4 regions of the Streptomyces sp. NBC_00224 genome follow, and region 1 is predicted to be linked to each of the others. Evidence: riboswitches for the same ligand, from Rfam matches in the RefSeq annotation. Region 1 holds a riboswitch; each other region holds the start of a gene.

Region 1 (7,485 bases):
ACCGGCACGTCGTCCGGGCCCTGCTCCTTGAAGGAGAAGGGGACGGTGATCAGTCGGCCGTCGAACTCGGGGATGGCGACCTGCATCGCCGCGTCCATGGGGGAGAGCGCGGCGTCCGAGGCCTCCCACGCCGCCTTGGACGAGGTGAGGCAGAGCCCTTGCAGCACCGGGACGTTCAGGTCGGCCAGGGCGCCGATGTCCCACGCCTCCTCGTCGCCGCCCGCGCTGGCCTGCGAGGCGGTGGTGCCGCCCGCCGCCAGGACGGTGGCGATCAGCGCGTCCGCCCGGCCCAGCGTCTCGTACAGCGCGGGCTCGGCGCCGCGCAGCGAACCCACGTACACCGCAAGGGCGTTGGCGCCCCGGGCCTCGATGCGGTCGCAGAGGACGTCGACGAAGGCGGTGTTGCCGGAGAGCTCGTGGGCGCGGTAGAAGAGCACGCCCACCGTGGGGCGCCCCTCCACGTACGCGCGCGTGCCGTGCACGCCCCACTCCGGCATCTTCTCCGGCTCGGCGAAGCCCACGCCGGTCAGGAGCACGGTGTCGGAGAGGAACCGGGACAGCTCCACCAGGTTGCCCGGTCCGCCCTCGACCAGATAGCGCAGGGCCTCGGCGACCACACCGGCCGGGACCGACGACTCGGCCATCAGCTCCGCGTCCGGCACGGACTCGCCGCCGAGCAGCACCGTCGGGATGCCGGACGCCTTCAGCGCCGCAAGCCCGTCCTCCCAGGCGCGCTTGCCGCCCAGCAGGCGCACGACGGCCACGGACGCGCCCTCGATCAGCGCGGGCAGCTCATCGGCCACATCGATACGGGTCGGGTTGCCGATCCGGAAGGGCGCCCCGGAGGCCCGGGCCGCCAGCAGATCCGTGTCGGCGGTCGACAACAACAGCACAGTGCTCATGCGGGTGCTCCAGGTGCGATGAAGGGAAGTCCGGCGGGCGCGCCCTGCTCGATGAGCCGCATGAGCGCGTCCGTGTCCGCGTGTTCTTCGATGAGGTCGCCGAGGCGGTCCAGCTGCTCTTCGCGCAGCGCGCCGAACGACGTGTCGGGGGCGGGCACGAAACGCCGTCCTGCGGCGCTCGCGACCAGCTCCAGGAACCGTCGCCTGAATCCGTCGCTCTCAAGTGACCCGTGCCAGTGCGTGCCCCAGACCGCCCCGACCCGGCATCCGTCCAAGAAGGCTTCCCCGCCAAGAACTTCGGCGACCCCGTGGTGGATCTCGTATCCCTCCACGTGCTCGCCCAGCGCCTCGCCGGTCGGCCGTGCAAGTGTCTTCTCGGCCGCGAACCGCACCCGTACGGGCAGCAGTCCGAGCCCCGCCACGGAACCCGCCCGTGACTCGACCTCGTCCTCGATGTGCTCTGAGAGCACCTGGTACCCGCCGCAGATCCCCAGCACCGGGCGCCCCTCGGCCGCCCTGCGCGCCAGCTCCCGCGCCAGCCCCCGTTCCCTCAGCCATTCCAACGCCCGGACCGTGCCCCGGGTTCCCGGCACGACCACCAGATCCGCGTCGGCCAGCTCCTCCGGCCGGTCCACGAACCGTACGATCACGCCCGGTTCGGCGGCGAGCGCGTCCACGTCCGTGAAGTTGGACATCAGCGGGACGGCGCAGACCGCGACCCGCAGCACGTCCTCGCCCACCGGCGGCGCCACCACGGATTCGCGCACGGCGCCGCGCAGCGACACGCGAAGGCCGTCCTCCTCGTCGATGCCGAGCCCGTGCGCGAACGGCAGGATCCCGTACGTGTGGCGCCCGGTGAGCCCGCGCAGCATGTCGATGCCGGGTTCGAGGAGCGAGACGTCGCCGCGGAACTTGTTGACGATGTACCCGGCGACCAGGGCCTGGTCCTCGGGGCTCAGCAGCGCCGTCGTACCGAAGAACGAGGCGAACACCCCGCCCCGGTCGATGTCGCCGACCACCACCACCGGCAGCTTCGCGGCGCGCGCGATGCCCATGTTGACGATGTCCGTGCGCCGCAGGTTGATCTCGGCCGGACTGCCCGCCCCCTCGCAGATCACGGCGTCATATGTGCCCCGCAGCCGCTCCAGACAGTCCACGACGGTGCCGAGAAGCGCTTCCTGGCGTCCGCCGTGGTAGCCGCTGGCGCTCAGTTCGCCCACCGGCTTGCCCATCAGTACGACCTGGCTCGACCGGTCGCTCCCCGGCTTGAGCAGCACGGGGTTCATCAGCGCGGACGGCTCGACGCGCGCCGCCTGCGCCTGCATCGCCTGCGCCCGCCCGATCTCGGCGCCCTCGCGCGTGACGAACGAGTTGAGGGACATGTTCTGTCCCTTGAACGGCGCGACCTTCACGCCCTGGCGCACCAGCCACCGGCAGATCCCCGCGGTGACGACGCTCTTCCCCGCGTCCGATGTGGTGCCCGCGACCAGCAGTCCGCCGCTCATGTACGTACCTTCCTCACCGCGATCGCCACACCCAGCGCCAGCCAGCCCACCCGGCGCGACAGCCGCACCGCCCGCTCGATGTCCGGGACCTCCACCGCCCGGCCGCCCCCGTTCAGGACGGGCCGGTGCTCGACACGGCCGCCGTACGAGAGGGTGCCGCCCAGCCGTACGCCCAGCGCGCCCGCGAACGACGCCTCGACGGGGCCGGCGTTGGGGCTCGGGTGCTTGCGGGCGTCGTCCCGCCACGCGCGCGTGGCGGAGCGCGGCGCGCCCCCGGCGGCCACCGCCAGCGCGGCGGTGAGCCGGGCGCCCGGCCAGCCCGCCACGTCGTCCAGCCGCGCCGAGGCCCAGCCGTACCGCAGATGGCGCGGCGAGCGGTGGCCGACCATCGCGTCCAGCGTGTTGACCGCGCGGAACGCGACCAGGCCCGGCACCCCCGCGAGCGCCCCCCACACCAGCGCGCCCACCACGGCGTCCGAGGTGTTCTCGGCGACGGACTCGACGACCGCGCGCGCGATGCCGGGCGCGTCAAGGGACTGCGGGTCGCGCCCGCACAGGTGCGGCAGGCGCGCGCGGGCCGCCTCGACGTCCCCGGCCTCCAGCGCCTCGCCGATCGCGCGGGCCTCCCGGCCCAGCGAAGTGCCTCCCACGACGGCCCAGGTGGCGGCGGCGGTCAGCGCGACGGACGCGGCGGGAAGCTTCCGTACCGCGCGCGTGGCGAGCAGCGCGGCGCCCGCGGCGCCTCCGGCGCACACGGCGGTGTGCAGCGCGCCCCAGCCCCGGTGGTCGCGCCACAGCGCGCGCTCCACGGCGGCCGCGGCACGGCCGAACGCGGCGACCGGGTGCCCGCGGCGGGGGTCGCCGAGGAGGAGGTCGCCGAGGAGACCGGCGGTGGCGCCGTACGCGAAAGTGCGATCGGCACGCATGGGATCAGCCCGCCGCAACGCCGCGAAGAGCTCTGGTACTTCCGGGGGGTGCCGACAACAGGCAGGCGCGCATGGCGGTATGTCCTCACTCAGGGTGTCCGCGCCCTGGTACGACGTCGACCGGCGGTGAGAGTTCCTGGCTCACGGGGATGATTCCCCGATGACAGTGGCGGGACCGCGCCGGATTCGCACCGGCTTCCTCTTCTGCCGCCGTAAATGGCTCGGGCAGTCCACCACGCCCGGGAACGCCCGTCAACTCGCTGCTGACCTGCGACGGGAGAGTGTGTTGGGGCACACAGAGAACCGCCCTCCGGCCGGGCCGGAGGGCGGTTCAGAGGTGTGTGCGGCGCTGCTCGCCGGGCTACTTGCCGACGATCAGGTTGATGCCGTACGCGACGGCCGCCGCGCAGAGCGCGAAGCAGAGGTAGGCGGTGGTGCGGGCCACGGCGACGTTGCCCTTGCCGGCCGCGGCCGACTGCTGCTTGCTGAGGCCGACGATCCCGACGGTGAACAGGCCCACCAGGCCGACGGTGACGATGAGGCTGACACCGAAGACGGTGCCGAGAGCTGCCCAGTCGATGTGCATGACGATTCCTTTGGGGTGCGCGGCCGGGTCGGCCCGTTAGACGACAGCCGGGCGGGCCGGGTCGACGGGGGCCACCGGGGCCGGGGCCGGGATGGTGGCCGTCAGATCGGCGGCCACGGCGGCGGCGGTGGGCGGCGGGGTGACGGCGGCGATCGCGGTGGTCACGACGCCCGCGGGCTCGGCCGGGGACTCGGCCGGGGTGGCGGTGGCAATGACGTCGTTGTGGTCGACCGGCTCGCGGCGCGACAGCTTCCAGATGAAGCCGGAACCCGCGATCAGCAGGATCGCCACGAGGACGATGCCCCAGGTGCCCTGGCCGGTCAGGAACTCGGCGCCGGCGCCGACCAGACCCGCGGCGGGCAGGGTCAGGCCCCACGCGATGAACATGCGGGTCGCGGTGGACCAGCGGACCACACCGCCCTTGCGGCCGAGGCCGGCGCCCATGACGGAGCCGGAGCAGACCTGGGTGGTGGAGAGCGAGAAGCCGATGTGCGAGGAGGCCAGGATGACGGTCGCGGCACCGGACTGGGCGGCGAAGCCCTGCGGCGGCGCCAGCTCGGTCAGGCCCTTGCCCATGGTGCGGATGATGCGCCAGCCGCCGAGGTAGGTGCCCATGGCGATGGCCATGCCGGCCGAGACGATGACCCACAGCGGGGGGTTGGCGCCCGGGTGCAGCACACCGCCGGCGACCAGGGCGAGCGTGATGATGCCCATGGTCTTCTGCGCGTCGTTGGTGCCGTGGGCGAGCGAGACGAGACCGGCGGAGGCGATCTGACCGGCCCGGTAGCCCTTGGCGGTGGCCTTCTCGTCCGTATTCCGGTTGATCCGGTACGTCAGACGCGTGGCCAGCATCGAGGCGACGCCCGCGACGATCGGGGCGGCGACGGCGGGGAGCAGCACCTTGGTGACGACGGTCGAGCCGTTCACCGAGGACCAGCCGGCCGACATCACGGCCGCGCCGATCAGACCGCCGAACAGGGCGTGGGACGAGCTGGACGGCAGGCCGAGCAGCCAGGTCACCAGGTTCCAGAGGATCGCGCCGACGAGCGCCGCGAAGATCACCTCTGTTCTGATGCCCTTTTCGTTGATGATCCCGCCGGAGATCGTCTTGGCGACCTCCACTGACAGGAACGCGCCGACCAGGTTGAGCGCGGCGGACATGGCGACCGCGGCTTTGGGCTTCAGGGCGCCGGTCGAGATGGTCGTGGCCATCGCGTTGGCGGTGTCATGGAAACCGTTCGTGAAATCGAACACTAGAGCTGTCACGACCACAATGGCGAGCAGCAGCGTGATGTGTTCCATTTACCCAGTCAATCGTTCGACGTCAGTGGCTGGACGAACGTAAGTAACCTGGATGAACGGAAGGTGAACTGGGTCGGGCTTCACGGTGTATCTGACCGGTTTTTGGCGTGGTTTTTGACATGGGCAGCCCCTGACAAACCCCGCGAACCGGCCATAGGTCCTATTGAAGAGATTCTGGTCACTCTGCTACCCCCGGCTCGGAGCCTGCGAGGATCGCCCCCATGGGAGAGCCGAACGACTCCGGAGCGACCGCCGCGGCCTGGGCCGAACTGACCGCCACCGCGCGCCGCACCGCCGAGGAAGGCCTGGTCGTGGGCACCTCGGGCAACGTCTCCGTACGCGTCGGGGAGCTGGTCCTGGTCACCCCCACCGGGGTCCCCTACGACCGCCTCGGCCCGGACGACACCGTCGCTGTCGACCTCACCGGCCGCCAGGTGACCGGCACACTGCGGCCCACCAGCGAGCTGCCGATGCACCTGGCCGTATACCGGCACACCGACGCCCTGGCCGTCGTCCACACCCACGCCGTGCACGCCACGGCCGTCTCCACCCTGGTCACCGAGCTCCCGCCGGTCCACTACATGACCGCCACGCTCGGTGGTCCGGTCCAGGTCGCGCCCTACGCGTTGTACGGGACCGAGGAACTGGCGCGGAACATGCTGCGCGCCCTCGAAGGCCGCACCGGCTGTCTCCTCCAGAACCACGGGACGATCACCTACGGAACCACTCTTTCCCAGGCATACGACCGCACCGCCCAGCTGGAGTGGATGTGCCGCCTCTGGCTCGCCGCCTCCTCCGTCCCCGGCCGCACCCCCTCCCTGCTCTCCGGCGCCGACCTCGACCGGGCCGCCGAACAGTTCCGGGGGTACGGACAGGGGGACGCCCCCGGCCCGGCCGTGCTCCGGTAGGCCCCCGCCCACTGGCCGTGCGGCCGCGCACTGCCGACACTGGAACGGTGCGCCCGGCTACAGCGACGGCAGCGGCCGTCACCACACTCATCGGCGTCGGCGCGGCAGCGGTGGCCGCCGGACGGTACGCGAGCGACGCGGCCCTCAAGGCGCCGCCAGGCCGCCCGCTGCCCACCGACCCCGAGCTCACCGTGCACGCCACCGGGCCCGGGCGGATCGCCCTGACCCGGTGCCTGGCCTCGCTGCGCCCCGGGACGTACGGGATCGAGGGTCCCGGCATCCGCGCGGTGGTCGGCGAGGTCGTCGACGTGCCGCATCCGGCGGACACCGTGGTGCGCCGCCTGGAGCGGGTCACCCGGGGCACCCCGCAGCCGGGGGACCGGGTCCGGCTCACCCCACAGCTCCACCACGGCACCCCGAAGGAGGCGCTCGGCCTCGACTACCAGGACGTCGAGATCCCCGCCGAGCTCGGTGTGCTGCCCGCCTGGCTGGTGCAGGGCGTACGGAACACCTGGGTGATCACCGTGCACGGCCTGGGCACCACCCGCGAACACCCGCTCAACGTCATCGGGTTCCTGCACCGCCATCGGCTGCCGGTGCTCGACCTCGCCTACCGGGGCGACGAGGGCGCCCCCCGGTCCCCGGACGGCCTCGGCCACCTCGGCGACTCGGAGTGGCGCGACCTGGACGCCGCCATCCGCTACGCCGTGCGCTCCGGCGCCGAGCGCGTCATCCTGCACGGCTGGTCCACCGGCGCCACCATGGCGCTGCACGCCGCCGCGAGCTCCGGGATGCGCGAGCACATCCGGGGCGTCGTCCTCGACTCGCCGGTGCTCGACTGGGAGGGCACGCTGCGCGCCCTCGCCCTCGCCCACGGCGCCCCCAGCGCGCTGCTTCCGCTCGCCGTCCGGGCCGCGCAAGGCCGCACCGGTCCGCACGGCGACCATCTGCGCGAGGCGGCCGACCCGGCCGCCCTGCGCGTCCCGGCGCTGGTCTTCCACGGCCCCGACGACACCCTGGCCTCCTGGCACCTCACCCGTGAACTCGCGGCCCGCCGCCCCGATCTGGTGACCCTTCACACAGTCCAGCACGCCCCGCACGCCTCGATGTGGAACGCGGACCCCGCCCGCTACGAGGAGGCACTGCGGCGCTTCCTGACCCCGCTCATGTGACGCGCGGGGCCGGATCCCCCGAAGCGGCGCACGGGGGGCGCGCCGCACCGCCCCGACGATCAGGGCGCCCATTCCGTTTCTGCAATCGGCCCGTCAACGGACCGCGCCACCCCAGAGGACAGCCCCGGAGCCCGGCCGCGCCCGGCCCGTGCGGGAGCCGGACTTCCCCCATTCCGTTTGGGCT
Region 2 (7,485 bases), 630 kb from region 1:
GCCGAGAGCCGTTCCACGGCACTCTGGGAGGGCGATAGTCACCATGCTGACCGGCTGGCGCCATTGGCCTGGCGCATGCTCCGGAGGGACGCTCATGTCGCAGCAGGAGCCAAGGAATCTGCTCCATGCCCTGACGCTGGCCCGTGGCTGGCCGTATGCGGAGGTGGCGGCGGCATACCGACGGGTCGGCAAAGAGATAGGCGCCGCACACGACGACGACCTGTACCGGACCGCAGACATCTCTGAACCTACGTGGCGTCGGTGGACGAGTGGGCACCCCGTGGTCCCGAACCCCCCAGCACCGCGCATCTTGGAGCGATTGTTTGGCCTTACGGTCCGGGAACTGATGGCCCCTGCTCCGAGCCTGGAAGCGGTCACCTCAGAACCAGTGCTCAAGGAAAGTGATATCGCCATGACTGCTCGTGAGGCCTCGGCCCACGCCGCGGACGCCTCGGCCCACCTTCCCGACATGACCCTCGACCAACTCGACGACGAAGTCCACGCCCTGGCGATCGATTACGACACGACTGACCCAGTCGCTGCGTTCCGCAGGGCGGAGGAACTGCTGCTCGACGCGCAGGACAAGCTGACACGAACTCGGCGCCCGAGCCAGCAGTCACGCCTCTACCTCGCAGCCGGCCAGGCCGGGGCACTCCTGTCGGTCGCTTCGTTCGATCTCGGGATGCTCGGCCCGGCAACGCAGTTCGCCCGCACTGCGGCTATGTACGGACAGGTCATCGAGCATGCTCCGCTCCAGGCGTACGCCCATGGCGTCCTTGCCTACCTGGCCTATTGGGACGGGCGCCCCACGGCGGCGCTGCGGGACATCCAGATCGCCAAGTCTTTTGCCGCCGTGGGGGATACGGGCCGCATCCGACTATCGGCAATCGAGGCGCGGGCCTGCGCGCACCTCGGACGCGTCCGCGAGGCCGAGCGGGCGGTGCAGGCCGCCCTGGAGTCGGGCAGCGGCGTACGCGACGAGCTCCACGACGACATCGGAGGCGGGTTCGCGTTCCCGCCCGCCCGCGCCGCGATGAGCCACACGACGACATACCTCGTGCTGGGCGACAGCGCGAAAGCCGAGGCATCGGCACTCCACGCGTTGGCCCTGCTGGACTCCGGACCAGTCGGGGATCGACCGGTCCACATGCGGGTAGTGGTGGACCTAGCGCGGGCGCGCCTGCAACGAGGTGAGCTAGAGGGCGCAGAAGAGGCGCTTGCGCAGGTATTCGCAACTCCGGTCGCTTGGCGGACCATTGGCCTCGTCGATCGGGTCTCGCATCTGCGGGCGGGCCTGACGCGGCCCGAGCTGGAGGGTGCGCCTGTCGCGCGGCTGCTGGGCGAGCGTATCGAGGACTTCATCACGGCGACGGCTGCCCGGTCGCTACCGGGCAGCCGCATCGCGATAGAGAGCTAGTCCAGCTCGGCGAGGATCGCGGCTTCCTTCACAGGGTCGATCCCGTGGTCGGCCCAACGCGGATGAGCCACCGGACCGTCTCCGTCACACAGCCATGCCCAGGTGTCGGCCACGGTGTCGGTGAGCGGACGGCACACCAGTCCTGCTGCCTGTGCCCGGGTCGTGTCGACAGCCCATGTGCCGGCGGCGGTGCGCCACAAGGGGAGCTCAGTCCATTCGCGGACGCCGTGGGACGTGAGCACTTCATCGGCCGCCCATACGAGGTGTCCACGCCTGCCGGTCACCGTCACGCATGTAGTCAGGAGATCGTTCATGGTGGCTCGACCTTGCGGCGCGGCCAAGTTGTACGCGCCGCTGATCGTGTCCATGAGAGCGAAGTCCGCGACGTCGCGTACGTCGATCGGCTGGATCGTCTTGTCCGGCCGCCCGGGGGCGAGGATGCTCTCGCCACGCTCCGCCCGGCGCAACCACCAGGGCAGACGACCGACGTACTCGCCAGGTCCAAGGATGACGCTCGGCCGGAGGATCGTGGCGCGGCTGCCGAAGACGCTGGACACGGCTGCCTCGGCTCCGGCCTTCTGCTTCCCGTAATGCAGAGTGACGCCCTCGGCCACCCCGAAATCGCGGTCGGCGTTCGGGAGTGCTGGATAGAGGGGGCTGGCCTCGGACAGTGGCTCGTTGGGCCATCCCTTGTAGGCGTTGACCGTGGATACGTATACGTACCGGTCGACGACCGACGCGAGAGCCTTGCTGCTGTCGAGGACCTGCCGGGGCGCCATCTCGGACGCTGATGTGTCGATCACCACATCCCACGGGCCGAGTCTTGCGAGGCGTTGGAGATCGTCGGTGTTGGTGCGGTCGCCATGGACCGATTCGACGTTCGGAAGGTCGGGGCCTGAGCGCCCGCGGTTGAAGATGGTGATCTCCCGACCGCGAAGCAGCGCAGCCTCGACAATTGCGCGTCCCAGGAACCAGGTGCCGCCGAGCAGGAGAGTGCGTCGCATGTTCTTGATCCTGCCCGTCAACACTGGCAGGACGAAAGACCCCCTGCCCGGCCCGAAGGCCAGACGGGGGGCGTCTTCATACGTACTGCCTGCGGTACGGGTCCAGGGCCAGCGACGGCAGACCCCTCCGAGCCGGTGGCGGAGTCGATGGCGAGGCCGCGTCCCTGCGGCACACCAGCGCATCCGGATCCGACGGCGGGGGACCTTCGTCGTTACTGCACCCCCTCCGCCGGCCGCCCGCACCGCAGGTTCCAGCGGCCCGCGCGGCCCGAGAGTTCGGTCAGGGACAGGGGGGCCACGTCCAGGCGCCAGAAGGAGGCGGGCGGCAGGGCCAGGGCGTGGGTCACGGACGCGCGGACCACCGCCGGGGAGGCGACCGCGAGGATCCGGCCGCCCGCCGCGGGCAGCGTGTCCAGCCACGCGCCCACGCGCGCGACGAGCGCGAGCAGGCTCTCCCCGCCGTGCGGCGCCGCCCCGGGATCGGTGAGCCAGGCCCGTACCCCCGTGGGATCCGTGGCGCTCAGCTCGTCGAGGCGCCGCCCCCGCCAGCGGCCCAGATCCCAGTCGGCCAGGGCCGGTTCGTCGCCCGTGGGCAGGCCGTCCGCCAACTCGTAGCGGGAGGCGGGCGGTTTCAGCCGACGGGCCGGCACCGGAAGCGCCGCCGCCGCGTCCTTGACCCTGCGGACCGCGCCCTCGTCCGGGGCGGCCGCGTCGTCGCCGACTCTCGCCTCGCGCGCGTAGCGGTCGGCCGGGGGTGAGATCAACATCACGCGTACGGTCATGGGTCAAGCAGAGCACGGCCGTTCGCGCACTTCGCGCGGGGGCTGTGCCCCCGCGCGCCGTAGCGGCGCGGTCCCTCACGCGGTACGGTCTCGTCGACATAAAGACGGTGTGAAGGAAGCCCGGTGAGAATCCGGCACGGTCGCGCCACTGTGAACCCGGCGAGCGCCCTCAACAGGGAGCGAAGACGGGGAAGTCAGACCCACCACCGTCGACAAAGGCACCAATGACCGGGACGCGTGTTCCCCAGGAGGTTCTGCCGTGGCACTCTCCGCCGCCCCTGCGCCCAGCGCAGCAGCAACGCCGGCCATCACCCCCATATCGCTCAAGGCGATCGCCCCCTGGGCGCTCTTCTTCGGCATCCTCATGCTCGTCCTCCTGTACTTCGTCGGCGCCGAGCAGGGCGCCACGAGCCTCCTCTCCGGTGAGAACGTCCACGAGTGGGTCCACGACGGACGCCACCTGCTCGGCTTCCCCTGCCACTGAGACCAGGGGAACCAACTCGTGAACTCCCTGCACGTCAGGGCCCTGCTGGTGCGCGGCATGCTCGCCGGTCTCGCAGCGGGCCTGCTGGCGCTCATCGTGGCGTACGTCCTGGGCGAGCCCCGGGTGGACGCGGCCATCGACTTCGAGGACGCGCACGCGCACGAGCACGGCGAAGAGGTGTTCAGCCGCACCCTGCAGTCCACCGGCGGCCTCGCCACCGGTGTGCTCGTGTTCGGAGTGGCCCTCGGCGGTATCGCCGCGCTCGCGTTCTGTGTCGCGCTCGGCCGGATCGGCCGGTTCGGGCCGCGCGCCACGGCGGCGTTCGTCTCGCTCGGCGCGCTTGCGACCGTCTATGTCGTCCCGTTCCTGAAGTACCCGGCGAACCCGCCGTCCATCGGTGACCCCGACACGATCGGCAAACGCACCGCCCTGTACTTCCTGATGATCGCGCTGAGCGTGCTGCTCGCCGTCTCCGCCGTGATCCTCGGCAAGCGGCTCGCGCCCCGCCTCGGCAACTGGAACGCGACCGTCGCCGCCTCGGCCGCCTTCCTGGTCGCCATCGGGCTCGCGTACGCGTTCCTGCCCGCCGTCAACGAGGTCCCGAAGGACTTCCCGGCGATGCTGCTCTGGAAGTTCCGGCTCGCGGCCCTCGCCATCCAGCTCACCCTGTGGGCCGGTTTCGGGCTGGTCTTCGGCCACCTCGCCGAACGGCTCCTGGCGCCCAAGGCCGCCACGGCCGAGCCCCGCGGCACGGGCACGGCCGTCGACAGCACGACTGCGGCCGCCCACTGACCGGGCGCGCCGCACGCACGAGGGCCCCGGACCGACGTCGGTGACGATGTCGGTCGGGGCCCTCGCGCGCGTAGGTCGTGCTCGGTGCGCTGTTCGGTGGCGCTCGATCGGTCAAGGGCGACGCAGGGAGAACAGACGGCTGTTCCGCTCCCTGCGGTAGCGCCGCTCCCACCGGTCCATACGTTCCCGGCGGGCGCGGTAGGCCCGGTAGTCGGTGTCCGTGCCACGGCTGGATCCGCCGCCTCCGGACGAGCTGCCGGACGAACCCCCGGACGGTGCCGTGGAGCGGCCACGGCGCGGGACGCTGAAGAGTACGGCCACCACGGCGACGCAGAACACTATGCCGCCGAGGCTGAAGCCGAAGCCGTACAGGACCAGCGCCAGGACGAGCAGTAACAGGATCATGGCGTGTTCCTCTAGGGACGGTTCGGGGGCTCCCCTGGCCCCCGGCCCTCCAAGTTACTCCGGTACAGCGGGAGTTGGCCTCCGAGTTACGTACCGGCCAACGACTCGCGGGCCCCTACTGTCCGCGCAGCCGCTCCATCTCCCGGCGGTCCCGCTTGGTCGGCCGGCCCATGCCTCGGTCGCGCACACCGGCGGCCAGCACGTCCGAACGGGCGGGCGGCGGCGGGCTCTTGTCGACGTAGGTCTCGGCCGCGACCGCCGCGCCCACCCGCTTGCGGATGACCTTCGCGACGATGACGATCCGCTCCCGCCCCTCCAGGCGCACCCGCACCTCGTCACCCACCTTCACGGTGTGCGCGGGCTTGACGCGCTCGCCGTTGAGCTGGACATGGCCGGCCCGGCACGCCGTCGCCGCCATGGAACGCGTCTTGGTGAGCCGGACGGACCAGATCCAGCTGTCGATCCGTACGGGCTCCGAGGGCCCCGCCGGTGCCGCCGGTGCCGTCGGCCCCTTGGGCTCCTGTGTCTTCGCCTCGTCTGCTGCCGCCATGCCTCCGACTCTACCGAGGCCGTTGTCAGTGGTACCCGTCACACTTGAGGCATGTGCAGAAGCATCAAGACGCTCAGGCCGCCGGTCCTCCCCGAGGAGGCCACCGACGAGGAGATCCGCGCGGCGGCTCTCCAGTACGTGCGCAAGGTGTCCGGCTTCCGGGCGCCCGCCGCGCACAACCAGGAGGCCTTCGACCGGGCGGTGGACGAGATAGCGCGGGCCACGGCCGAGCTGCTCGAAGGCCTGGAGATACGGGGAGTGCCGGTCAGGACACCGGCGTCGGCGTAGCCCTGCGGTGCGTCAGGCCGCCGGGCCGGCCACCGCGGCCTGGGCCGGGCGGCGCATGACGTAGGCGGCGAGGGAGCCCGCCGCGAACAGGGCGAGGACGGAGATGCCCGTGCCGAGCCAGGTCGCGCCGAGCCAGCGCCCGCCGAAGTAGCCGAGGCCGACGCTGTAGCCCGCCCAGGCCACCCCGGCGAGGGCGGACCACGGCAGGAACTCCCTGGGCGTGCGGTGTGCCGCGCCCGCGCCGAGGGAGACGACGGACCGGCCCGCCGGGGCGAACCGGGCGATGACGACGAGCGCGCCGCCGCCCCGGCTCAGTGCGGCGCCGAGACGTTCCTGTGCGCGGGTCAGCCGGCGGGAGCGGGCGATGGCCTTGTCGAGCCGCGCCCCGCCGCGCCAGGCGAGGCGGTACGCGACGAGGTCGCCGAGCACCGAGGCCGCGGCGGCGCAGGCGGCGAGGAGGAGCAGGTCGGGCACGTCGCGTATGGCGTGCGGGGCGCCCGCCGCGGTGGTCGATCCGGCCGCCGCGGAGGTCGCGGCGGTGATCACCAGGACCCCGCTGGGCAGGACGGGGAGGAACACGTCCAGGAGAACGGAGACAGTCACCACGGCATAAATCCATGGGCTGCCGGTCAGCGACCCCACACTCTCCAGCACTACGACCCCCGAACGGAATGCGCCCCGCTGTCGCTGGTCTGCGGCCGGGTCGCTGTACAGCCGTACAGCGTACGCCTGGGGCGCATGGGGTTTCCGTTCGGGGGTGGGGTGTCACCGGCGAGCCGATGAACGGTCGTTCGGATGTGTCAGCGCGTCAGCGCGCCGTGCCCGCCGGGGTGGCGGCGGCAGTCGCCTCCGGAGCGGCGGCGGTGGCGGTGCGGCCGCCGAGCAGTTGGTCGAGGGCGAGGGCGCCGGGACCGGTGAAGACGAGCAGCAGGAAGACCCAGCTGAACATCGCGGCGTTCTCGCCGCCGTTCTGCAGCGGGAGCAGCGCGCCCGACTGGTGCACGTCGAAGTAGGCGTACGCCATGGAGCCCGAGGAGAGGAAGGCGGCCGAGCGGGTGAAGAGTCCGGCCATGATCAGCAGGCCGCCGACGAGCTGGATGGCGGCCGCGTACCAGTTGGGCCAGGCGCCGGTCTCGATGGTGCCGCCGGTGCCGGCCGCGCCGCCGAACCAGCCGAAGAGCGAGGCGGCGCCGTGGCAGGCGAAGAGGAAGCCGGTGACGATGCGGAAGAGGCCCAGGGCGTAGGGCTTGGCGCGCTCGGTGTTCAGAGCGGAGGGGAGCGTGGGGGAAGCCATGGGGACGGGCTCCTTCGGTGTGGGGGACGGGGCCGGTGGAGCCTCAAGGTTAGGTAGACCTGATTAGTGCTTGCAAGTTCAAGTTTAAGTAGATGGCCAGATTCCGGTTGATTCCCGACTGGGGTTGGCTGGAATCTGCCTTTACGGGGGGCATATATGGACGTAAAGCGAATGCGCCGGGACGCAGGGTTACGGAGTGAGGTCCTCGTCCAGGACCGTGACCAGGCGGGCCCCGGCGCGCCCCGCCCGCGCCTGGTCGAGCCGGAGCCGGGCCGCGCGCCCGGTCAGCGTCAGCGTCATCAGCTGGTTCCCGAACCAGGGGCCGCCCCTGCGGCGCCAGCGCACCGGCGGCCGGCCGAGGCGGCCGTGCCGGGCCAGCCCCCGGCCGAGCCGCCGCCCCCACCGGCTCCACCCGAAGCGGAACGCGGCCCGAAGCGCCCGGGGGACGGAGTTGTGGACGGGCGAGCAG
Region 3 (7,485 bases), 4.9 Mb from region 1:
CAGGCCCTCTCGCTGGAACACGGCGCCAGGGCCATCACCATGCCGCGCGCCTGGTCGATCACCGCACGGCTCGACAGGGCCTTGTTCAACTGATCGTTCTCGGCACGCAGTTCGAGGACCGCGGCCACAAGAGCCGCATCCTGCGCCGAAGCCGCGGCCGTCCATCTCCGCTGTTCGCCATAGGGCGTGATCGTTTGATGCATGGTGCCTGTCTCGTAGCGCGGTGATGAGAGCCATGGCCTACGCCCCCAGGGCTTGTCCGGTCGGAGTGCTGCTCATCGTCGGTCGGCTGCATGGAGCCGCCGCAGGGCGCGGCGCAACGCCCGGTGCATCTGGAGCAGGACCATCACCATGCCGCATGGCTGGTCGACGAGCGCGCGGTCGGCCATCGTCCGCCGCGGCTGATCGTTCTCGGTGCGCAGCGCGGTGACCTCCTGCTCGGACACGGCGGGCCTCCCGGGAACGGAATGGGACATCGCTGCCAGGGGCCGGGGCGTCACCCAACAGCGTAGTCCTGCCCAAAGGTTGCGGATACCTTGCGACGCCGGCGCGTATCTGTGCGACGTAGATGGCCACCTGGCATCTGGTCGGGCCTCGGCCCCCTTCGTCCTGCTCGCCTTCCGCCCCATGATGCGCGACCGCCGGCCGACGGTGGCGAGCTGTTGCCACAAGGTGCCATTGGTTGGTGTGAGAGCTGTCCGCGGTACGGCGGTCACGGTAGGTCAACGGTCGGGCGGGCCCAGAGGAGGTGCGCCGGCCTCGCCCCGCACCCGGATCATCGCGGTGCGGAGCGAGACGGGGAACCCCGGTTCTCCGGCACTGCCTAGCCCTCGTGGCCGTGGACCTCGCGCAGGAAGTCCACCAGGACCCGGGTGAATTCCTCCGGTTGCTCCATCGTCGTGTAGTGGCCGGCGCCGTCCAGCTCCGTGGTGCGGCCGTGGGGGACGGCGTCCATCAGGGCCGCGACGGTGTCGAGCAGGCCGGGCACGTCGAGGGCGCCGTTGATGGCCAGGACCGGGATGGCGATGTCCTTGGCGCGGGAGGCCAGGTCCTCGACCGGGACGAGGTGGTCCGGCTCGTCCGGGGTGTGCTTCATCAGCGTGCGCGTCGCCATCTCGCGGACGTGCGCCACGATCGCCGGATCGATCTCGTCGAGGCTGCGCCGCGGCCCCGCGATCCACTCAAGGAAGCCGTCGAGGTAGCCCGGGAGGTCTCCGCCGGCCAGTGCGGTGTGCTGCCGCTCGGCGACGGCGGCGGACCAGGGGTCGGTCAGGTCCGGCTCGCCCAGCCCGCGGCCGCTGACCACCAGGGCGCGCACCAGCTCGGGGTGCTCGACGGCCGTGTCCACGCCGATCATCCCGCCCATCGAGACGCCCACGAGTACGACCTGACGCAGCCCCAGGTTCCGCAGCAGGTCCGCCAGGTCGTCGGCCTGTCGGAACGGCTTTGCGGCATTGGCGGAGCGGCCGTGGCCCCGGGCGTCGGGGGCGATGACCCGGTAGCCGAGGGCGGTGAGGCCCGGGATCAGGGTGTCGAACTGGGTACTGTCCGCGAAGACGCTGTGCAGGAGCACCAGCGCCTCGCCGTCACGGGGTCCCTCGTCGCGGTAGGTGAGCAGGCCGTCGGTGGACTGGAAGGTCTCGAACAGGATCTCGTTCATGACAACCAAGGTGTCATGAATGCCCGAAGATGGCAACCCGGTTGTCATGTGGCGTGAGAGAGTGATCCCGTGACCGAACCGACCTCCGTACCCCTGTCCCCCGACGAACTGCCGGGACGTCTCATGGAAGTCTTCGCACTCGTCGGCCCGCTCTACCGCCGCGTACAGCGCCGGATCGAGCTGGACGCCGCCCAGAACATCTCCGTGGGCGTGCGCGCCGTGCTGGACCTGCTGCGCGAGAACGGCCCGATGACCGTGCCGCAGATGGGCCGGGCCCAGTCGCTGAGCCGCCAGTTCGTGCAGCGGATGGTCAACGACGCCGCCGAGCGGAAGCTCGTCGAGAGCATTCCGAACCCCGCGCACCAACGCTCCTCGCTGATCCGGCTGACCGGTGAAGGCCAGGCGGTGATCACCGCCGTGACCGCTCGTGAGTACGCCCTGCTGCGCCAGGTCGGCGGCGACCTCAGCGATGCCGACATCGCCGCCTGTGTCCGGGTGCTCGGCCGGATGCTGGAGCTCTTCGACGACGTCGACGTCGTTTCGGAGTCCGGAAGCCCCTGAGCGGAGGTGCGGAGGTACGGCGCTGTCACGTGGCGGTGGTCAGCTCCGGGACCCCCCTCGGCGTGCCGTCCGCGTCGATCGCGACGAACGTCAGCTGGGCCGTGGCCACTTCTGTCGTGGGGCCGGACGCGTTCCAGCGCTCGGCCGTGACCTGGACGGCGACGTCCATCGAGGTGCGGCCCGCGCGTTCCAGTTCGGCGTGGACCGTGAGCAGGTCGCCCGCGCGGACGGGGGAGAGGAACGCCATGCGGTTCACCGAGACGGTGACGGCGGGGCCGTCCGCGTGGCGGCCGGCGGCGGCCGCGGCCGCGTCGTCGATCAGTTTCATGACGACGCCACCGTGGATGGTGCCGTACAGGTTGGTGTCGTGCTCGCTCATGATGTGGGCGAGGGTGACCCGGGAGTCGGCCGGTGCCTTGTGGGCGCGGCCGGTGGTCGTGCGAATGCCCATGGGGTTCACGGGACTCTCCTTCGCGAGTCGCGGGGGTATCCCGGCGGTTGGTGCGAGGAGCCGGATTTCGCCAAGGTCGCGAAGGGCGCGGAGGAACGGCAGCGCCGGTGGCCACGCGTGTCCGGCTGCGTGTCCGCCCGCTCCGCCGGCCCTCCCCTCGAAGGCCGCCGAGATCGCCGTACGCACGGGTGGCGTACGGGCAGTGGCAGGTCTTCGGACTCGCGGGCGCGTCCCCACACGTACGTATGACGACGTGTCAGGCACCTACTGGCCGTCGCTTCCCGGGCCCGGCGTGCGGGCCCAGTGCTGATGACGGCGGTCGTTCCCGCTCACCGCTGCGGGGCAGTCCCGGATTCCCACCGGGTTCCCTCTTGCGACGCATCCCGCCTGGCGGACGGGGCGAACCAGCTGCGGTGACAGCGTAACCAGAGACCGGCAACCGGACGGCAACCGGCTCCGGGCGCGCGACACCCGTACGCCCTCACTCCGCCCCGTACCGATGGAAGCCGCGGCCGCTCTTGCGGCCCAGCAGGCCCGCCTCGACCATGCGCTGGAGGAGGGGCGGCGGGGCGTACAGCGGCTCCTTGAACTCCGCGTACAGGGACTCCGCGATCGCCGCCACCGTGTCCAGGCCGATCAGGTCGGCGAGCCTGAGCGGGCCCATGGGGTGGGCGCAGCCCCGTTCCATGCCGGCGTCGATGTCGGCCGCCGTGGCGAACCCGGACTCGGCCATGCGGATCGCCGCGAGGACGTACGGCACCAGCAGGGCGTTCACCACGAACCCCGCCCGGTCCTGCGAGCGGACCGTGGTGCGGCCCAGGACGGACGTGGCGAACTCCTCGACCCGGGCCAGGGTTTGAGCCGAGGTGTGCAGCGACGGGACCACCTCCACCAGCGGCATGACCGGCACCGGGTTGAAGAAGTGCAGCCCCACCACCCGGTCCGCGCGCCCGGTCGCCATGCCCAGGCGCATGACCGGGACGGAGGACGTGTTGGTCGCCAGGATCGCGTCCGGGTCCTCCACGGCCTTGTCGAGCGCGGCGAAGACCTCGGCCTTCAGCGCCGGGTCCTCGGGGACGGCCTCGACGACCAGCTGCCGGTCGGCCAGGTCGTCGAGGCTGCCGCTGAACACGAGCCGGGCCAGGGCGTCGTCCCGCTCGGCGCGCGTCGCCTTGCCCCGCTCGACGGCGCGGTCCAGGGAACGGACCAGCCGCTCGCGCGCCGCCCGGGCCGCGGTGGCGTCGGCCTCGCAGACGACCGTGTCGAGTCCGGCCCGGGCACACACCTCCGCGATCCCCGACCCCATCTGGCCGCCCCCGACGACCCCCACGCGCTGGATTGTGCTCATGATCCCTCCGTACGTTGTTGGTGGGCCCTCGCGGGCGAATGCGCGGACGCGTCAGTGGAACTGCGCCTCCTCAGTCGAGCCGCGCAGCGCGAGCGTCTCGGCGGCCGGGTTGACCGCCGTCGAGACGACGTCGAAGTAGCCGGTGCCGACCTCCCGCTGGTGCTTGACGGCGGTGAACCCGTCGTGCTGGGCGGCGAACTCCCGCTCCTGAAGGTCGACATAGGCCGTCATGCCGGACTCCGCGTAGCCGCGCGCCAGGTCGAACATGGCGTGGTTGAGGGAGTGGAATCCCGCCAGGGTGATGAACTGGAAGCGGTAGCCCATTGCCCCCAGCTCCCGCTGGAACTTGGCGATCCGGTCGTCGTCCAGCGCCGCCCGCCAGTTGAACGACGGCGAGCAGTTGTACGCGAGCATCTGGTCGGGGTAGCGGTCGTGGATCGCCTCGGCGAACGTACGGGCCTGTGCCAGATCGGGTGTGCCCGTCTCCATCCACAGCAGGTCCGCGTACGGGGCGTAGGCCAGGCCGCGCGCGATCACCGGGCCCATGCCGGGCTCGACGCGGTAGAAGCCCTCGGCGGTGCGCTCGCCCGTGGCGAACCGGGCGTCGCGCTCGTCGACGTCGCTGGTCAGCAGGTTGGCGGCGAGCGCGTCCGTGCGGGCCACGATCAGAGTGGGGACATCGGCGATGTCGGCGGCGAGCCGGGCGGCGTTGAGGGTGCGGACGTGCTGGGCGGTGGGGACGAGGACCTTGCCGCCGAGGTGGCCGCACTTCTTCTCGGACGCCAGCTGGTCCTCGTAGTGGATGCCCGCCGCGCCCGCCGCGATCATGGCCTTGGTCAGCTCGAACGCGTTGAGCGGCCCACCGAACCCCGCCTCCGCGTCCGCGACGATCGGCGCGAGCCAGTCCGTGGTGTCGCCCGCGCCCTCGGCGGCGGCGATCTGGTCGGCCCGCAGCAGCGCGTTGTTGATGCGGCGCACCACGGTGGGCACGGAGTTCACCGGGTAGAGGCTCTGATCGGGGTAGGTGTGACCGGCCTGGTTGGCGTCGGCGGCGACCTGCCAGCCGGAGAGGTAGATCGCCTGGAGCCCGGCCTTCACCTGCTGGACGGCCTGGCCGCCGGTCAGCGCACCGAGCGCGTGGATGTAGTCCCGCTCGTGCAGCTGCCGCCACAGCCGCTCGGCACCGCGCCGGGCGAGGGTGTGCTCCTCGCGGACGCTGCCCGACAGCCGTACGACGTCCTTGGCGCTGTAGGTGCGCTCGACCCCTTTCCAGCGGGGCTCCGATGCCCAGCGCCGCGCGAGCCGCTCGGCCGCTGCCGTGACGTCCTGTGTCATGTCCATCTCCTGGGAGTGCGAAGGGTGTTAAGGAGGGTGGGGAGTGAGTGGGGGAGTCGTCGCCGGGGATGATGCGGCCGCCCGGAACCGTAGCCACGCCTGGCCCACGGGCCAACGGCTGAGCCGTCGGGCAGGACAGGTCGGGTGCACCGAGAGTGGAGTGGAGCGGCTTCCCGACCGGTCGGCCCGAGCTTGGTTCCGAGCGGCCGCGGTACGACTGTGGCAGGGGCCCCGGGCGGGTGTCGATGCTGGCCGGAAGCCATGTTGTGCGAATCTTTCCGCCCCGATCCGCCAACTTTGCGAAGCCGCCCGTGAGTTACGCTGATCGCGTCCGATCGGCTCGCGGGGTGCGTACGGCCGCCCGCACGCGAAGGGGGACGCGGTGAGCAAGACGTACGCCGGGGCGCGGCTTCGGCGGCTGCGCGAGGAGCGGCGGCTCAACCAGGCCGAGCTGGCCAGGCTGCTCGCGATCTCGCCGAGCTATCTGAACCAGATGGAGCACGACTCGCGCCCGCTGACCGTGCCCGTACTGCTGCGGCTGACCGAGGCGTTCGGCGTCGACCCGTCGTTCTTCTCCGAGCACGACACCACCCGGCTGCTCGCCGGACTGCGTGAGGCCATGGCCGACCAGGTGTCCGCCGCCCGCGTCTCGCCCTCCGACCTCGCCGATCTGGCGGGCCGGCTCCCGGCCGTCGCCGAGGTGCTCCTGGACCTGAGCAGACGCAACCAGGACCTGACCGAGCGGCTGGCCGAACTGGCCGACGGGCGCGACGACACGGCGCCGCCGGTCGCGGCCCGCACCCCGCACGAGGAGATCCGCGACTTCTTCTACCGCCGACAGAACTACCTCCACGACGTGGACTTGGCCGCCGAGGAGCTGGCCGCCGCGATCGGCATCCGCCCCGGCGAGGTCCGCCAGGCGCTCGCCGCGCGCCTCGCGGACCGCCACGGCGTCCGCCTGGTGACCGAGGACGGCGACCGGCTGCACCGCTACGACCCGGCGACTCGGGCCCTGTATCTGTCCCCGCGACTGCGCCCCGGCCAGCAGGCGTTCCGCCTCGCCACCCAGCTCGCCCTGCTCGAATACGCCGACGAGCTGTCCCGGCACGCCGCCGAGGACTTCGACCCGGCGGCCCCGGCCTGGCCGCTCGCCCGCATCGGCGTCGCCAACTACTTCGCCGCCGCGCTGATCCTCCCGTACCGGACCTTCCACGCCGCGGCCGAAGAGGTCCGCTACGACATCGAGCGGCTCGGCGACCGCTTCGGCCTCGGCCACGAGACGGTCTGCCACCGCCTGAGTACGCTCCAGCGGCCGCGTGCCCGGGGTGTGCCGTTCTCGTTCGTGCGCGTCGACCGGGCCGGCAACATGTCCAAGCGCCAGTCGGCGACCGGCTTCCACTTCTCCCGCAGCGGCGGCACCTGCCCGCTGTGGAACGTGTACGAGGCGTTCGCGTCGCCCGGCCGGATCCATGTGCAGATCGCCGCCATGCCCGACGGGCAGCGCTATCTGTGGACCGCCCGCACGGTCACCCGGCACCGCGGCGGGTGGGGCGAGCCCGCCAAGACCTTCGCGATCGGCCTCGGCTGCGAGCTGCGCCACGCCTCCCGCCTGGTCTACTCCGACGGCCTCGCCCTGGACAACGCGTCCGCGGCGACCCCCATCGGCATGGGCTGCCGCATGTGCGAACGCCTGGACTGCCCCCAGCGCGCGGTCCCGCCACTGGGCCGCCCCCTCGCGATCGACGAGAACAGCACGACGTTCGTGCCGTACCCGGTGGCCGAGGGCACCCGGCGCGAGGGCTGAGAGCCTGTCTTTGAACCCCCGCCTGCGCCCCGACGCCCGGCACGCACGCTCGGCGCACGGGGTCCCAGGACAGGTGGCTCCGCCACATGACCTGGGACCCCGCACACCGATCGCACGCACCGACCGCCGCTGCGCCCGCCCTCCGGGCGGACGACGGGGGTTCAAAGACAGGCTCTCAGCCGCAGCGGCGGTCACATGGCGTTTCCGCTGCCGTACGGGGCGTACAGATCGAGCAGCCGGGTGCGGGCCGCGTGCAGTCGGTGGGCCAGGACGCGGCCCACCCAGCCGCTGACCGCCGCGCTGAACGCCGCGTCGGATTCCATCAG
Region 4 (7,485 bases), 3.3 Mb from region 1:
CCCTTGGGGGGCTTCCCGGATCCCCCACCCGGTAGTGGGTCGCGCCGCGCCGGCGGCACCTTGGCGGTGGTTGTCTCTGCGGCACTCATCGCGCGCTCCTAGCGGTCCCTCTCCGGTACTGGCCGGGCGAGGGCCCCGTCGCTCTCCGACGGGGCCCTCGCCCACAGGTCACTTGGTGTTGATGACCTTGTCGATCGCGGTGTCCGCGTCCTTCGCGGCCTGCTCGACCGACTTCTTGCCGGTGCCGATGGCCTGCAGCATGTCCTGGAGGACCTTGGCCTTCTCGACCTGGCCCCAGCCCGGGGCCATGGGCACGAACCAGCTGGACTCGGCCGCGGTGGCCGGGACGGCCGTCTTCGGGTCCGCCTTCAGCGGAGCGAGGTCCGTCTTGTTGTTGGGCAGGTTCTGCTTGGCGATCAGGCCCTTCTGGCCCTGGGTGCCGGTGAACGCGTTGATCCACTCGGCGGCGAGCGCCTGCGCCTTGGACTTGACCGGCACGGCCAGGTCGGAGCCGCCGAGGAAGACCGGCATGGCCTTGCCCGACGGGCCGGGCATCACGAAGTTCTCCAGCTTGTCGGCGAGCTTGCCGACCTTGTCGTTCTCCGGGGTGGCGGCGGTGCCGCCCTCCCAGCCCGCACCGAAGATCAGCGCGGACTTGCCCTGGCCGTAGACGATCGGACGGTCGGCCTCGTCCTTGGTCTTGTCGCCGTGCATGTACTTGCCGAGGATGTTCTTGTACTCGTTCAGGCCCTTGAGGGACTCCGGCGAGGACAGGTTCGCCTTGAACTTGCCGCCGTCCTCCTTGGCGATGGAGCCGCTGGCGTCGTACACGTACGACATGGCCGCGTACCAGTCGCGGGACGGCTGGTACCAGGCGCTGAACTTGTCGCCCTTCTTCTCCTGGATCTTGTCCAGGTCGGCGGTCAGCTCGGTGTACGTCTTCGGGGCGGCGCTCACGCCCGCGTCGGCGGCGATGTCCTTGCGCCAGGTCGCCACGCGGCCACCGGCGTAGTAGGGGACGCCGTAGGTCTTGCCGCCGTACGAGACCGAGGCCTTGAGGCCGTCGAGCCACGCGGAGGAGTTGTCGAACTTCGACGGGTCGATCTCGGCGAAGGCGCCCTTGACCGAGTAGGCGAGCATCTCGGTGTTGCCCATCTCGACCACGTCGGGGGCCTTGTCGGTGGCGAGCACCGCGTCGAGCTTGGCGTTCTTGTCCGGCCAGCCGTAGTACTCGTGGCTGATCTTCAGGCCCGGGTGCTTGGCGACGATCGCGTCGTCCGCGGCCTTGACCAGGTCCGGCCAGTTCTTCTGGGCGTCGACGGTCAGCCAGACCGTGAGCGACTTGGCGTCGCCGCCCTTGGCGCCGTCGTCCTTCTTGTCGTCGTCGCCGCACGCCGCGATGCTGACCAACATGCCCGCGACGCCGATCGCCGCGATGAGCTTGCGCTTCACGCCACCCTCCTCAGGGATGCTGCAACCCCCCACCCACCGCGAAGACATACGACGTGTACTGCCTGTGGGGCTGGGACCTGGTCTTTAATGGTTTAGACCAGTACCGGGAGCTTGGCCTAGACCTTTAGGGGTGTCAAGGGTGTATAAGAAGGGCTGTCGCGTCCGTTATCGGACCGACACCTGAGGGAGGGCGACGACCCGTGACCGGTCCGTGCCACCATGTGAGCCGCGACAGACGGAGGAGCCGGTGACGGCAGCAGCGCAGCACTCGGGAAGGCGGGCCATGGCCACCGACGGGAGCGGTACGGAGACAGAGGCGGGCGCCGGCGCCCGTACCGCTCGCGTGCCCAAGTACTACCGCCTCAAGAAGCATCTCCTCGACATGACGGAGACCCTTCCGCCGGGCACCCCGGTGCCGCCCGAGCGCACCCTGGCCGCCGAGTTCGACACCTCCCGCACCACCGTGCGCCAAGCCCTCCAGGAGCTGGTGGTCGAGGGGCGCCTTGAGCGCATCCAGGGCAAGGGCACCTTCGTCGCCAAGCCCAAGGTCTCCCAGGCGCTGCAACTCACCTCGTACACCGAGGACATGCGCGCCCAGGGCCTGGAGCCGACCTCTCAGCTCCTGGACATCGGCTATGTCACCGCCGACGACACGCTGGCGGGACTGCTCGACATCGCGGCGGGCGGCAGGGTGCTGCGCATCGAGCGGCTGCGGCTCGCCAGCGGCGAGCCGATGGCGATCGAGACGACCCATCTGTCCGCCAAGCGCTTCCCCGCGCTGCGCCGCTCCCTGGTCAAGTACACCTCTCTCTACACCGCCCTCGCGGAGGTCTACGGGGTACGGCTCGCCGAGGCCGAGGAGACGATCGAGACGTCCCTGGCCACCCCGCGCGAGGCCGGGCTGCTCGGCACGGACGTGGGCCTGCCGATGCTGATGCTCTCCCGCCACTCCCTGGACGGCGACGGCGAGCCGGTGGAGTGGGTGCGCTCGGTCTACCGGGGCGACCGGTACAAGTTCGTGGCGAGGCTGAAGCGACCCACCGACTGACATAGCCGGAAATAGCCTCCGGCCTGCACCGACTCCGCACTCTTTCACCACGTCCGCTATCCGGACGGGGCTTTCGCGACGGTTATCCGTCCCCTAGATTTCCTGCGCATTACACAGGTGAAGTGAGGGGACGGAGCCAACGTATGCCGGAATCAACGCAAGAGCGGAGACCGGTGATCACGCCCGCGCGCGTGGTCATCGCCTTCTGCCTGATCGCGCCCTTCGTGGCGATGCTCTGGGTCGGTTCGTACGCGAAGGCCGACCCGGCGCTCGCCGGGATCCCGTTCTTCTACTGGTACCAGATGCTGTGGGTGGTCATCTCGACCGCGCTCACGATGCTCGCGTACAAGCTGTGGCAGCGCGACCAGCAGGGCCGCAAGGCGGGTGAGGGCAAGTGACTCTCGCAGCCAACGACGGTGTGAACGGCGTCGCGCTCGGCGTCTTCATCTTCTTCTTCCTGGCCGTCACGGTCATCGGCTTCATGGCCGCCCGCTGGCGCCGCGCCGAGAACGAGCAGAGCCTCGACGAATGGGGGCTCGGCGGCCGCTCGTTCGGCACCTGGGTCACCTGGTTCCTGCTCGGCGGCGACCTCTACACGGCGTACACGTTCGTCGCGGTTCCGGCGGCGGTGTACGCGGCGGGCGCGGCCGGGTTCTTCGCGGTGCCGTACACGATCCTCGTCTATCCGCTGATCTTCACGTTCCTGCCCCGGCTCTGGTCGGTCTCGCACAAGCACGGCTACGTGACCACATCGGACTTCGTACGCGGCCGGTTCGGCTCCAAGGGCCTCTCGCTGGCGGTCGCGGTCACCGGCATCCTCGCCACGATGCCGTACATCGCGCTCCAGCTGGTCGGCATCCAGGCGGTGCTCGACGTGATGGGCATCGGCGGGTCCGGCAACTGGTTCCTCAAGGACCTGCCGCTGCTGATCGCGTTCGCGGTGCTCGCCGCGTACACCTACTCCTCGGGCCTGCGCGCGCCCGCGCTGATCGCGTTCGTGAAGGACGGCCTGATCTACCTCGTCATCCTGGTGGCGATCATCTACATCCCGATCAAGCTCGGCGGCTTCGACGACATCTTCGCGGCGGCCCGGCACAAGTTCGAGACGCCCAACGCGGCCGGGAAGCCCACGGGCGCCCTGGTGCCCCCCGAGGCCGGGCAGTGGACCTACGCCACACTCGCCCTCGGCTCGGCGCTGGCGCTCTTCATGTACCCGCACTCGATCACGGCGACCCTCTCCTCCCGCAGCCGCAACGTCATCCGCCGCAACACCACGATCCTGCCCCTGTACTCGCTGATGCTGGGCCTGCTCGCGCTGCTCGGCTTCATGGCGATCGCGGCCGGGGTCAAGGTCAAGAACGGCCAGCTGGCGATCCCGCAGCTCTTCGAGGACATGTTCCCCGACTGGTTCGCGGGCGTGGCCTTCGCGGCCATCGGCATCGGCGCGCTCGTCCCGGCGGCGATCATGTCGATCGCGGCCGCGAACCTCTTCACCCGCAACATCTACAAGGACTTCCTCAAGCCGGACGCCACGCCGGCGCAGGAGACCAAGGTCTCCAAGCTGGTCTCGCTCCTGGTGAAGGTCGGCGCGCTGGTCTTCGTCCTCACCATGGACAAGACGGTCGCGATCAACTTCCAGCTGCTCGGCGGCATCTGGATCCTGCAGACCTTCCCGGCCCTGGTGGGCGGTCTGTTCACCCGCTGGTTCCACCGCTGGGCGCTGCTGGCGGGCTGGGCGGTGGGCATGGCGTACGGCACGCTCGCCGCGTACGGGGTCGCCTCGCCCACCCAGAAGCACTTCGGCGGCAGCTCCAAGAACATCCCCGGCATCGGTGAGATCGGCTACATCGGCCTCACCGCGTTCCTCCTGAACGTCGCCGTCACCGTCGTCCTCACGGTGGTCCTGCGAGCCCTGAAGGCCCCCGACGGCGTCGACGAGACGTCCCCGGAGGACTACACGGCGGACGCGGGCGACCCGGGCGTCAAGACGGAACTCCCGGCCGCGACGCACTGACACGAGCAACAGGAAATCGGGCCGCCGGGAAACCCCGGCGGCCCGTTTTCGTGCCCGGGGAATGCCCCGTACCGCCCGCAGGTTGCGGCGTACGGCAAGCGTCTAGGGGCGCGGGGAACTGCGCGACCAGCCCAAGACGGCCCGCAGTCGAGCAACTACCCAACAAACACGCTCCGGTACGGATGCGACACAACATGTGGGGGTGCCAACACAGCGCGGCACAAGATGTATGCTCGTGCTCGCTGTCGCCGCAGGGGAATCCGGTGCAAATCCGGAACTGTCCCGCAACGGTGTACTCGTATGCATTTGCGTACCTGTTCAGTCCGAGGACCTGCCGACAGCGCGCCCTGGCCGTCCGGTCCGGGTGCCAGACGTCCGGGCCTCGCGGAATGGGCATGTGGACGCGGCGTACCCCCGAGGGGGTGTGTCCGTGTGCCCGCGCACTTCCCCAAGGCCCCGTGCCGAGCGAGGAGTGCCCCCACGTGACCATCGCCCCTGCGGATCCCGCCTCAGCGATCGCCGAAGAGCCGGCCGATGCCCCCGGGACCGCCCTGCTGCGGACCCTGACCGACCTCACCGCCGATCTGCCGGACACCGACCCCGGCCGTGTCGCCGCCGCCGCGCTGCGCGGCCGCAACGCGCGCTCGGACGAGGCGGAGCTGCGTGGGCTCGCCACCGAGGCCGCCGCCGGTCTGATCTCCGAGGACCCGGCGTACTCCCGCCTCGCCGCCCGGCTGCTGACGCTCACGATCGCCGACGAGGCCGCGACCCAGGGCTCGGTCTCGTTCTCCGACTCGGTCGAGGTCGGCCACCGCGAGGGCCTGATCGCGGACCGCACCGCCGACTTCGTACGGCTGCACGCGGACCGTCTGGACGCGCTGGTCACCGCCTCCCTCGCGGACGGCGCCGACGACCGCTTCGGCTACTTCGGCCTGCGCACGCTCTACTCCCGCTACCTGCTGCGGCACCCGATCACCCGCCAGGTCATCGAGACCCCGCAGCACTTCATGCTCCGGGTCGCGGCGGGCCTGGCCGAGGACGACTCGGTGCGCGCGCTCGACGAGGTCGCCTCGCTGTACGGCCTCATGAGCCGGCTCGACTACCTGCCGTCCTCGCCGACGCTCTTCAACTCCGGCACCCGCCACCCCCAGATGTCCAGCTGCTACCTGCTGGACTCCCCGCAGGACGAGTTGGACTCGATCTACGACCGCTACCACCAGGTGGCACGCCTGTCGAAGCACGCGGGCGGCATCGGCCTCTCGTACTCCCGCATCCGCTCGCGCGGCTCGCTCATCCGGGGCACCAACGGCCACTCCAACGGCATCGTCCCGTTCCTGAAGACGCTGGACGCCTCGGTCGCGGCCGTCAACCAGGGCGGGCGGCGCAAGGGCGCGGCCGCGGTCTACCTGGAGACCTGGCACTCCGACATCGAGGAGTTCCTGGAGCTGCGCGACAACACGGGTGAGGACGCCCGGCGCACGCACAACCTGAACCTGGCGCACTGGATCCCGGACGAGTTCATGCGCCGGGTGGACGCGGACGGCACCTGGTCGCTGTTCTCCCCCGCCGACGTGCCGGAGCTGGTCGACCTGTGGGGCGACGAGTTCGACGCCGCCTACCGCAAGGCCGAGGCGGCCGGTCTCGCCCAGAAGACGATGCCGGCCCGGGACCTGTACGGCCGGATGATGCGCACCCTGGCGCAGACCGGCAACGGCTGGATGACCTTCAAGGACGCCTCCAACCGCACCGCCAACCAGACGGCGGAGCCCGGCCACACGGTCCACTCCTCCAACCTCTGCACCGAGATCCTGGAGGTCACGGACGACGGCGAGACGGCCGTCTGCAACCTCGGCTCGGTCAACCTCGGCTCCTTCGTGCTCGCTTCCGGCGAGATCGACTGGAAGCGCCTGGACGAGACCGTCCGTACGGCCGTGACCTTCCTGGACCGGGTCGTCGACATCAACTTCTACCCGACCGAGCAGGCCGGCCGCTCCAACGCCAAGTGGCGTCCGGTGGGCCTGGGCGCGATGGGCCTCCAGGACGTCTTCTTCAAGCTGCGCCTGCCGTTCGACTCCCCCGAGGCGAAGGCGCTCTCCACCAAGCTGGCCGAGCGCATCATGCTCACGGCGTACGAGGCGTCCTGCGACCTCGCCGAGCGCTCGGGCCCGCTGCCCGCGTGGGACAAGACCCGTACGGCGCGCGGCGTGCTGCACCCCGACCACTACGACGTCGAGCTGAATTGGCCGGAGCGCTGGACGGCGCTGCGCGAGCGGATCGCCTCGGTCGGCATGCGCAACTCGCTGCTGCTCGCGATCGCCCCGACCGCGACCATCGCGTCCATCGCCGGTGTCTACGAGTGCATCGAGCCGCAGGTCTCCAACCTGTTCAAGCGCGAGACGCTCTCGGGTGAGTTCCTCCAGGTCAACGGCTACCTGGTGGAGGACCTGAAGAAGCTCGGTGTGTGGGACGCGCAGTCCCGCGAGGCGCTGCGCGACGCCAGCGGCTCGGTCCAGGACTTCAGCTGGATCCCCGCCGATGTGCGCGCGCTCTACCGCACGGCGTGGGAGCTCCCGCAGCGCGGCCTGATCGACATGGCGGCGGCCCGCACCCCGTTCCTGGACCAGTCGCAGTCGCTGAACCTGTTCCTGGAGACGCCCACCATCGGCAAGCTGTCGTCGATGTACGCGTACGCCTGGAAGCAGGGTCTGAAGACCACGTACTACCTGCGCTCGCGCCCGGCGACCCGGATCGCCCGCGCCGCCCAGGCCGCCGCCCCGATCCCCGTCCAGCAGGCGGCCCCCGACGCCGACGCGATCGCCTGCTCCCTTGAGAACCCCGAGTCCTGCGAGGCCTGCCAGTAATGACCACCAACTCCGAGAAGAACCTTCTCGACCCGGGCTTCGAGCTGACCCTGCGCCCGATGCGCTACCCGGACTTCTACGAGCGCTACCGGGACGCCATCAAGAACACC

Evidence for each region. Region 1 has a riboswitch for cobalamin ahead of OG965_RS11930 (cobalamin biosynthesis protein). Riboswitches for the same ligand answer to the same signal wherever they lie in the genome.
Region 2: it holds a riboswitch for cobalamin, as region 1 does, so the genes downstream of both, OG965_RS14775 (CbtB domain-containing protein) here and OG965_RS11930 (cobalamin biosynthesis protein) in region 1, are expected to answer to the same signal.
Region 3: it holds a riboswitch for cobalamin, as region 1 does, so the genes downstream of both, OG965_RS33985 (acyl-CoA thioesterase) here and OG965_RS11930 (cobalamin biosynthesis protein) in region 1, are expected to answer to the same signal.
Region 4: it holds a riboswitch for cobalamin, as region 1 does, so the genes downstream of both, OG965_RS26860 (ribonucleoside-diphosphate reductase subunit alpha) here and OG965_RS11930 (cobalamin biosynthesis protein) in region 1, are expected to answer to the same signal.

What each region holds. Positions count from the first base shown of each region.
Region 1 covers NZ_CP108106.1:2,663,477-2,670,961, reverse strand. The annotation lists gene cobN (cobaltochelatase subunit CobN) at 1-902, opposite strand, end outside; gene OG965_RS11935 (cobyric acid synthase) at 899-2,407, opposite strand; gene OG965_RS11930 (cobalamin biosynthesis protein) at 2,404-3,333, opposite strand; cobalamin riboswitch at 3,441-3,583, opposite strand; gene OG965_RS11925 (hypothetical protein) at 3,695-3,919, opposite strand; gene OG965_RS11920 (anion permease) at 3,956-5,221, opposite strand; gene OG965_RS11915 (class II aldolase/adducin family protein) at 5,443-6,129, shown strand; gene OG965_RS11910 (alpha/beta hydrolase) at 6,177-7,301, shown strand.
Region 2 covers NZ_CP108106.1:3,289,521-3,297,005, reverse strand. The annotation lists gene OG965_RS14790 (hypothetical protein) at 470-1,417, shown strand; gene OG965_RS14785 (NAD-dependent epimerase/dehydratase family protein) at 1,414-2,421, opposite strand; gene OG965_RS14780 (histidine phosphatase family protein) at 2,634-3,203, opposite strand; cobalamin riboswitch at 3,272-3,429, shown strand; gene OG965_RS14775 (CbtB domain-containing protein) at 3,463-3,687, shown strand; gene OG965_RS14770 (CbtA family protein) at 3,706-4,479, shown strand; gene OG965_RS14765 (hypothetical protein) at 4,591-4,884, opposite strand; gene OG965_RS14760 (RNA-binding S4 domain-containing protein) at 5,000-5,434, opposite strand; gene OG965_RS14755 (DUF2277 domain-containing protein) at 5,486-5,722, shown strand; gene OG965_RS14750 (DedA family protein) at 5,735-6,376, opposite strand; gene OG965_RS14745 (DoxX family protein) at 6,531-7,016, opposite strand; gene OG965_RS14740 (alkaline phosphatase D family protein) at 7,206-7,485, opposite strand, start outside.
Region 3 covers NZ_CP108106.1:7,606,908-7,614,392, forward strand. The annotation lists gene OG965_RS33965 (ANTAR domain-containing protein) at 1-203, opposite strand, end outside; gene OG965_RS33970 (hypothetical protein) at 276-446, opposite strand; gene OG965_RS33975 (alpha/beta fold hydrolase) at 824-1,660, opposite strand; gene OG965_RS33980 (MarR family winged helix-turn-helix transcriptional regulator) at 1,784-2,221, shown strand; partial or broken gene OG965_RS33985 (acyl-CoA thioesterase) at 2,250-2,672, opposite strand; cobalamin riboswitch at 2,859-3,096, opposite strand; gene OG965_RS33990 (3-hydroxybutyryl-CoA dehydrogenase) at 3,154-4,020, opposite strand; gene aceA (isocitrate lyase) at 4,072-5,355, opposite strand; gene OG965_RS34000 (short-chain fatty acyl-CoA regulator family protein) at 5,738-7,159, shown strand; gene OG965_RS34005 (Crp/Fnr family transcriptional regulator) at 7,351-7,485, opposite strand, start outside.
Region 4 covers NZ_CP108106.1:5,993,030-6,000,514, reverse strand. The annotation lists gene OG965_RS26885 (carbohydrate ABC transporter permease) at 1-89, opposite strand, end outside; gene OG965_RS26880 (extracellular solute-binding protein) at 169-1,452, opposite strand; gene OG965_RS26875 (GntR family transcriptional regulator) at 1,736-2,500, shown strand; gene OG965_RS26870 (DUF3311 domain-containing protein) at 2,644-2,898, shown strand; gene mctP (monocarboxylate uptake permease MctP) at 2,895-4,514, shown strand; cobalamin riboswitch at 4,727-4,868, shown strand; gene OG965_RS26860 (ribonucleoside-diphosphate reductase subunit alpha) at 4,997-7,375, shown strand; gene OG965_RS26855 (ribonucleotide-diphosphate reductase subunit beta) at 7,375-7,485, shown strand, end outside.